2 linked regions of the Anaerobacillus alkaliphilus genome follow. The protein of the gene in region 1 interacts with the protein of each later gene in a pairwise test. Links are inferred from orthologs where the notes say so. Each region holds a gene or a part of one and is shown on either strand. Other genes may lie near its edges.

The links. The genes of interacting proteins can lie anywhere in the genome.
Region 2: the proteins of tpiA (region 1) and DS745_RS15080 interact in binary tests that used the Escherichia coli proteins (3 or more experiments, as listed by UniProt). The link is inferred for Anaerobacillus alkaliphilus from one-to-one orthologs.

Annotation. Positions count from the first base shown.
Region 1 is NZ_QOUX01000032.1:160,631-165,423, reverse strand. What follows is about bases 1,134-3,860. They hold tpiA (triose-phosphate isomerase), read right to left. Parts: upstream 3,013-3,860; coding sequence 2,254-3,012; downstream 1,134-2,253. Other genes in these bases: DS745_RS09660 (phosphoglycerate kinase), read right to left, coding at 3,136-3,860; gpmI (2,3-bisphosphoglycerate-independent phosphoglycerate mutase), read right to left, coding at 1,134-2,261. In the rest of the region: eno (phosphopyruvate hydratase), read right to left, coding at 1-605; more of gpmI, read right to left, coding at 726-1,133; more of DS745_RS09660, read right to left, coding at 3,861-4,320; gap (type I glyceraldehyde-3-phosphate dehydrogenase), read right to left, coding at 4,518-4,793. UniProt on the Escherichia coli protein: Involved in the gluconeogenesis. Catalyzes stereospecifically the conversion of dihydroxyacetone phosphate (DHAP) to D-glyceraldehyde-3-phosphate (G3P).
Region 2 is NZ_QOUX01000045.1:176,123-180,238, reverse strand. What follows is about bases 994-3,768. They hold DS745_RS15080 (M20/M25/M40 family metallo-hydrolase), read right to left. Parts: upstream 3,055-3,768; coding sequence 1,933-3,054; downstream 994-1,932. Other genes in these bases: mce (methylmalonyl-CoA epimerase), read right to left, coding at 3,126-3,560; DS745_RS15085 (MarR family transcriptional regulator), read right to left, coding at 1,259-1,753. In the rest of the region: DS745_RS15090 (DNA polymerase IV), read right to left, coding at 1-793; stressosome-associated protein Prli42, read left to right, coding at 3,800-3,892; DS745_RS15070 (L,D-transpeptidase), read right to left, coding at 3,953-4,116. UniProt on the Escherichia coli protein: Cleaves the N-terminal amino acid of tripeptides.

The sequences.
Region 1 (4,793 bases):
CCTACAGCTGTGTTATAGCCTTTAGACTTAAGTACTGCTTTTAAGTTGTGGAAAATTTCTGCACCCATACGAAGAGCGTCAGCAAATTTTTCAGCACCTACAGGCATTACCATGAATTCTTGAATGTCTACGTTGTTATCTGCATGCTCACCACCGTTAATGATGTTCATCATTGGTGTTGGTAATGTTTTCGCGTTAAATCCACCAAGGTATACGTATAAAGGAATATCTAAAGCGTCAGCAGCAGCACGAGCAACAGCCATAGAAACACCTAAAATAGCGTTAGCACCTAGTTTAGACTTGTTAGGTGTACCATCAAGGTCGATCATTAATTGGTCAATACCAACTTGATCAAGAGCGTCATAACCTACTAATTCAGGTGCGATCTCTTCGTTAACATTTTCAACTGCTTTTAAAACACCTTTACCCATGTAACGGTCGCCGCCGTCACGTAACTCAACAGCTTCATGCTCACCAGTAGACGCACCACTTGGTACCATTGCTCGTCCCATTGCGCCACCTTCAAGATATACTTCAACTTCAATTGTCGGATTTCCACGAGAGTCTAATACTTCGCGTGCATAAACATCAGTAATAATTGTCATGTAAAAACACTCCTTTTTTAATGTAAGATTTAAAATGTAGAATGCAGAATTATGTATGTATTCCAAGAAGCTCTACTTCTATGATAAACTAAACAATTCATAATTCCTAATTCATCAATGTTAATTTTTTATTAAGCTCTTCCCAGTCATTTCTTCTGGTTGATTTGCACCTAAAAGTTCTAAAACTGTCGGTGACAGATCTGCTAGGATCCCATCCTCGCGAAGTGTAACACCATTTTTCGTCACAATCACTGGAACTGGGTTTGTTGTGTGTGCTGTCATTGGTGTATCTTGCATCGTAATAACTTCATCAGCATTCCCATGGTCAGCTGTAATGACGGCATAGCCACCTTTTGCAATAATGGCATCTACTATTTTACCTAAGCACTCATCAACAACTTCAATTGCTTTGACGGTCGGCTCAAGCATCCCAGAATGTCCAACCATGTCAGGGTTTGCAAAGTTCAAAATGATGGCGTCGTGATTATCTGCTTCAATTTCTTGTAACAAAGCATCAGTAACCTCATAGGCGCTCATCTCAGGCTTCAAGTCATAAGTTGCAACCTTCGGTGAGTTGATTAAAATTCGCTCTTCACCTGGGAACTTATCTTCACGACCTCCGCTAAAGAAGAAAGTTACGTGAGGATATTTTTCCGTTTCAGCAATACGCAACTGCTTGTAGCCTTGTTGACTTAATACTTCCCCTAATGTGTTATCAAGATTTGTTGGTTTGAACGCAACAAACCCATCAACTGTCTCGCTAAAGTGTGTTAAGCAAACATAGTGTAAATCTACCGGATGCTGATCACCACGATCGAAACCACGGAAATCATTGTTTGTAAAAACTTGTGATAATTGAATCGCACGATCCGGACGGAAGTTAAAGAAGATAATTGCATCCTTATCTTGGATTGTTCCAACTGGTGTACCGTCTTCATTCGTCATTACAGAAGGCAGTACAAATTCATCATGAATGCCATTTTTATAAGAGTCTTCTAGCGCTTCAGCACTGTTCTTATACTTCAAGCCATCACCATAAACCATCGCTCGATACGTTTTCTCGACACGTTCCCAGCGTTGGTCGCGATCCATCGCATAGTAACGTCCTGAAATCGAAGCTAATGTACCAGTGCCTAACGAATTCATTTTTTCCTCAAGAGCTACTAGATATTCTTTCGCACTTGTTGGACCTACATCTCTACCGTCTAAGAAGCCATGCACATATACTCGCTCTACTTGCTTTTCTTTCGCTAGCTCAAGTAATGCAAATAAATGCTGAATATGGCTATGGATTCCTCCGTCAGACAATAGGCCATAGATGTGAAGACTACTATTTTTTTCGTTCACATGATTGATGGCATTTAAGAACGTTTCATTTCCAAAAAATTCACCTTCGCGGATTGATTTATTTACACGAGTGAGACTTTGATAAACAACGCGTCCAGCACCAATATTCAAGTGTCCTACTTCTGAATTACCCATTTGTCCTTCTGGTAAACCTACAGCTTCACCAGATGCTAGTAACTGCGCATGTGGATAATCATTCCAGAAACGATCAAAATTCGGTTTATTCGCATGGGCTACAGCGTTCCCTTTTGTTTCATCACGTAAAGCAAATCCGTCAAGGATGATTAATGCTACAGGTTTCTTACTCATTTCCTGCCTCCAACAGCTGTAAAAATGATTGATGGTCAAGGCTTGCGCCTCCCACTAAAGCTCCATCAATATCACTTTGTCCTAGGTATTCCTTGATGTTTTCTGGCTTCACGCTGCCGCCGTATTGGATACGAACTGCATCTGCCGCTTCTTGTGAAAACATTCCTGCGATGACTGTACGAATGTACGCACACGTTTCATTAGCTTCAGCAGAAGAAGAAGATTTTCCTGTCCCAATCGCCCAAATCGGCTCATAAGCAACAACAACTGTTTTCACTTGCTCTTCAGAAAGACCTGCTAAGCCTTTTTCCATTTGACCTCGTACCACATCATTTGTCTTTCCAGCTTCACGCTCTTCTAGTGTTTCACCGCAACAAACGATTGGAACTAAACCATGCTTAAGTGCTGCATGTGTCTTTTTATTCACCGTCTCATCTGTTTCAGCGAACATTTCACGACGCTCAGAGTGACCGATAATTACGTATGCTACATCAAGATCTTTTAGTGCAACAGGACTAATTTCTCCTGTAAATGCACCACTCTCTTCAAAATGCATGTTTTGAGCACCGATTTTAAGATCAGATCCAGCAGAGTTATCTACTAGACAATCTAAAAATAATGCAGGCGCACAAACAACCGAGTCAACCTTTGCGCTCGTTGGCACTAAACCCTTTACCTCTTGCACAAACGATTTTGCTTCACCAATAGTCTTATTCATCTTCCAGTTACCAGCAATAATTGGTTTACGCACGATTAAAACCCCTTTCATTAATTGTGAATTTTGAATTATGAATTGTGAATTGTTGAGGGTTTAAGCTTCGAAGCTAAACACACGTTAATTCATAATTCACAATTGTCAATTCATAATTGCTTTTTATTTGTCGTTTAAAGCCACTACTCCAGGAAGTTGTTTACCTTCCATGAATTCTAGTGATGCTCCACCACCAGTTGAGATGTGATCCATGCTGTCAGCTAGACCAAATTTTTCAACTGCTGCTGCTGAGTCTCCACCACCGATAACTGTGTACGTACTTTGCGCATCAGCTAAAGCAACTGCGACTGATTTCGTACCGTTCTCAAATGATGGCAATTCGAATACACCCATAGGTCCGTTCCAAATCACTAGTTTTGATTCCATAATAACTTTACGGTATGTGTCAACTGTTTTCGGACCAATGTCTAAGCCTTCCCAATCACTTGGAATCTCATCAATACCAACAACTTTTGTAGTCGCATCATTAGAGAAATCATCAGCAACAACAACGTCTTCAGGCATATACAGTTTCACGCCTTTTTCTTTTGCTTTGTCCATGAACGATTTTGCTAAGTCAATTTTATCTTCTTCAAGTAAAGACTTACCTACATCATGTCCTAATGCTTTTACAAACGTATAAGCCAAACCACCACCGATGATTAAGTTATCTACTTTTTCTAATAGATTATCAATAACACCGATTTTATCTTTAACCTTCGCTCCACCAATAATAGCTGTGAAAGGACGATCAGGATTTAATAATGCTTTTCCTAGTACATCTAATTCTTTTTCCATCAGAAGACCAGATACCGCTGGAAGGTGGTGAGCAATACCTTCTGTTGAAGCATGCGCTCTGTGAGCTGCACCAAACGCATCGTTAACGTATACATCGGCAAGGCTCGCAAAAGATTTTGCCAACTCAGGATCATTCTTTTCTTCGCCAGGGTAAAAACGAACGTTTTCTAGTAAAAGAACGTCACCTTCAGCTAAACCAGCAATCGCAGTTTCTACTGCTTCACCATAAGCTTCATCTGTTTTTACAACGTTTTTACCAAGAAGTTCACCAAGGCGAGCAGCTACTGCCGTTAAGCGCATGTCTTCGTTTACTTGGCCTTTTGGACGACCTAAGTGACTAGCTAGAATAACTTTTGCACCTTTTTCCATTAAATATTGAACCGTTGGAAGAGCTGCACGAATTCGTGTGTCATCACTTACTTGGTTGTCTTTCATTGGTACGTTAAAATCAACACGACAAAATACACGTTTACCTTTTACATCAATATCGCGCACAGACATTTTGTTCATGAAAAACCCTCCATTATAAATTTTGAATTGTGAATTATGAATTTTGAATTGGTGTATGTATGGCTTCGAAGAGAAGCTTTGAATTCATAATTCAAAATTTTTTTACACAGTGGAAAGAGGAGAGAGAAACACGTTTCCCTTCTCCTCTCTGCCAACTTATTATTATTCAACAATTGACTATAAATTCCTTTTGGAAATTATAATCCTTTTTGAGCGATGTAATCTACTAGGTCAACTACACGGTGCGAGTAACCAGACTCGTTGTCGTACCAAGAAATAATTTTTACCATGTTGCCTTCCATAACCATTGTAGAAAGAGCATCGATTGTAGAAGAAGCAGGGCTACCATTGTAGTCACGAGATACTAGCGGCTCTTCAGAGTAACCAAGGATTCCTTTTAATGGACCTTCAGCAGCTTCTTTAAGAACAGCATTGATTTCATCTACTGTTACTTCTTTATCTAATTCAGCAAC
Region 2 (4,116 bases), on another replicon or contig:
TTTTCGTATCCACTGGAAGTGTTGTGGAGTTACCAATGGTCTTAAATTCAAAGACAGATTCAGGGTCCACTAAACGATTGTCAATTCCATTTGCACGAGCAAATATTTTTTCTCCATTGACACCAAGGCTATGCTTAAGCTTAGTAGGGTCACTCTGAGCTAAATCACCAATGGTAATGATCCCTAGCTTGTTTAACTTTTCCGCAGTTTTCTGACCTATACCGTGCATTTCTCCTACTTTTAAGGGCCAAAGAATTTTCTGCACTTCACGCTTTCTTAAAACTGTTATTCCTAAAGGTTTTTTCATATCACTAGCCATTTTCGCTAAAAACTTATTAGGAGCAATACCAATACTGCAGGGTAAGCCTAATTCTTTTAAGAGCCTCGCTTGGATGGTCTTAGCGATATATAAAGGTGATCCCAAGTGGTAACAAGAAGTTATATCCATATACCCTTCATCAATGGAAACAGGTTCTACTAACGGAGTGTACTCTTTTAAAAATTGAAAAATTTTAAGCGATGCTTCCCGGTAACGTTCAAAATTTGGTTCCATCACAATTAGCTCTGGACAGTGTTTTTTAGCTTCCCAAATCGGCATGGTTGTCTTTACACCTTTTGCCCTAGCTTCATAACTACTCGTGACAATAATCCCACGTCGTTCCTTTGCATTACCAGCAATAGCCACTGGTTTTCCTTTTAAAGTTGGATCAAAGGCTATTTCAACCGAAGCATAAAAACTATTCATATCTACATGAAAAATGACTCGACCATCTTTCGGATAAAATTGTTTCATTTTAAAAACACCTTTTTTATAGAGTCCTTTGCTTCAAAATCAGAATTTCATAGCTACCGTCATTATACTAAATTCCTTACTGCTAAATCATCTTTAACAAAGGCTGTTTTCGCAAAGTTTGTTGCTTTCGTAAAAATCCCAAAAATTTTACACAAAATACTAAGAATTCACCACTAATTTAGTAAGTATTGCTCTTTTCTTACATAATTTATTGGCTGATACCTTCACCTAGGGTATTTTTCCGATTATTTTAGGGTAAAAAAGCAACAGTTTTTTTTGTGCGACGAGTAACCACCGCAGGAGCAATGTTTTTTTGTGCGACGAGTAACCGGAGGAGCAATGTTTACGAAAAGAGCCTTAACAAATGAAAAAAACTCCGCAGGTTACGGAGCTAAGATTATTATGTACTTTTTACTAGAACCTCTTCATTCTTAGAAAACAGCAACTGCTAACGTGCTTAAAACATTAAGAAAATTTCTCATCAAATATCTTTGCTGTTTTCTCAACCCATTCACAATACTCTTCTCCGTGGTAATTTCTATTAAACTTCTCTATAAAACTTAAAAGCTTGTAATACCCCTCTTCGTCTTCTAAACGTAGTTCCTGGAGAAATTGAAAAAAGCTAAATTCTGCAGTAGCTGTGGATGTCTGTCTTTTTTTCCCCTCTTCAGTAAGAATTACATAGGAAACACGAAGGTCCTGATCGTCTTTTTCTACAGACACGAGTCCTTTTTCTTTTAATCTCTTTACGACCTGCATTACCGTTGAACGATCCCATAAACCATGATTAGCAATGGTAGTAATTGAAGCGCGCTCTTCAAAATAAACCATCCATAGAGTGTGGAGTTCTGCTTGCGTTAAGCCTACAGAATTAGCAACATTTTGCCAATCTGCCTCAATTACTTTACTAGCACCGCGAAAATGGTTGAGCATTGCATGTAAATTAGTCATGTACTTCATCGCGTTCCTCTTTCTACTATTCTTATACAATTCCACTTATTATATATTTTACCATATATAAACAGTTTTGTAATAGTAAAAATTATGTGTTCCAAGGTAGTACTTAAGATCGATATTTGGATAACAAAACTAATGCCTAAAAAAGACTGGCTACATCTTAGCCAGTCCTACCTAGTAAATTAATTTCCCGCAACTTCCTTAATAATAGCCACAACTAATTCAGCCGTTTTTTCTAATTCTTCAATTGGCATTTTCTCATTGGTTGTATGAATTTCTTCATAACCAATCGCCAAGTTCACCGTTGGAATTCCAAAGCCTGCAATTACATTCGCATCACTTCCGCCACCGCTTGTTTCAAGTTTTGCTTCGCGGTTGATTGATGAAATTGCTCTTTTTGCAACTTCTACCACATGGTCTCCATCACCGTATTTAAATCCTGGATACATAACATCGATATCAACCTTGGCCTTTCCTCCCATTTCTTCAGCTACAGTTTCAAAGGCTTCCTTCATCTTAGCAACCTGTGCTTCCATTTTTTCCGGAACAAGAGAACGTGCTTCAGCTAGAATATGTACGTGGTCACACACGATATTAGTTTGCGTACCACCTTCAAAACGGCCAATATTTGCCGTTGTTTCAAAATCAATTCTTCCTAAAGGCATTTTAGCAATTGCTTTTGCTGCAATTGTAATAGCTGAAACTCCCTTTTCCGGGGCAACACCGGCATGAGCAGTCTTTCCAAGAATCGTTGCTTGAATTTTCGCTTGTGTTGGTGCTGCAATAATAATGTTTCCTACTTTACCATCACTATCTAATGCGTAACCAAATTTGGCGTGAATAAGCGCGGGATCTAATTCCTTTGCTCCTTTTAAACCTGATTCCTCACCGACTGTAATAATAAACTGAATTAATCCGTGCTTAATATTCTCTTCTTTAAGCACCTTAACTGCCTCAAGCATTGCTGCTAATCCAGCTTTATCATCTGCACCTAAAATAGTCGTTCCATCAGTCTTAATATAACCATCTTCTTGGACTGGTTTTACACCATTCCCTGGTACCACTGTGTCCATATGAGAAGTAAAATAAATTGGCTCAATGCCATCTTGATTAGCCTCTAATGTACAAATTAAGTTACCTGCCCCATGTCCTGATTTTTCAGTAGTATCGTCCTCATAAACCTCAACACCAAGTTCTGAGAATTTCACCTTTAAAACATCTGCGATTTGACGCTCGTATTTAGTCTCAGAGTCAATTTGAACAAGTTCTAGAAACTCTTGAACCAAACGATCTTTGTTTACCATATGTAAATACCTCCATTATCTATTTATAGTTATTTTATCATTGAATGGAAAATTGGTAAAACTGAAGCCCTTTACTTCTTTTCGCAATATTCATAAAGCACACCGTGTGCAGACTTCGGATGTAAAAAAGCTACAGATGCATTTGCTGCACCTTTTACAGGTTGCTCATGGATTAATCTCACCCCTTGTTCCTTCAGTTCATTTAGACGTAGCTCAATGTTGTCAACCGCCAGAGCTACGTGATGAAGCCCTTCACCTCTTTTGGCAATATAGTTGGCAATGGGACTCTCCTCACTCATCGGCTCTAGTAATTCCAATTTTGACTCACCAATTTTTAAAAATGCGACCCGTACTTTTTGAGTAGAGACCTCTTCAATTCCTAGAAGCTCCAACTTTAAATGATTAAGGTAAAAAGGCAATGTCTCATCAATTGATTTGACAGCTATGCCAATATGATCTACTTTTTTCGGTATGTCCACTTTTTCATTATGTACAGTGTCTATCATTTCTTTTAATGTAAGATTTTGATAAGTAGGATTTTCTGTAAGTAACTCATTTGTAAGTTCAAGCCATCGATTGACTACTACTTTTTCGTTCATCTTCCCATCCCCCAACTAAATATTTTTTAATCTTCTTCTCTAACAATAGCGCAATTTCCTTCTTTTAGAAATTTTTAAGAAAGGCTTGTATTATTATACTAATCAAAGTAAAATATTAGTTAGAAATTGTTTGGGAGGTTTTAAATATGCCCCGAAAATACCGTAAAATCATTATTTATATTATGATTGCTACAATGCTTATTGGGACGCTCTTCACTGGAGCTGCCATGTTCTTTTAATTAAAAATATTGGTGCTAAGCCAAAAAAAGAGATACTTATGTAAAGTATCTCTTTTTCTCTTATTTAATTGCCCCTTTTTCCCTTGCCAGCGTATGAAAATCCTTATCTGTGCTTGTGATAAAAACTTTGGTTCCATAGGGTACTCTGGTAAACAACTCTTCAACTTCCTCATTAAACATACGAACACAGCCTCCAGTAATGTATTGTCCGATTGAATGAGGGT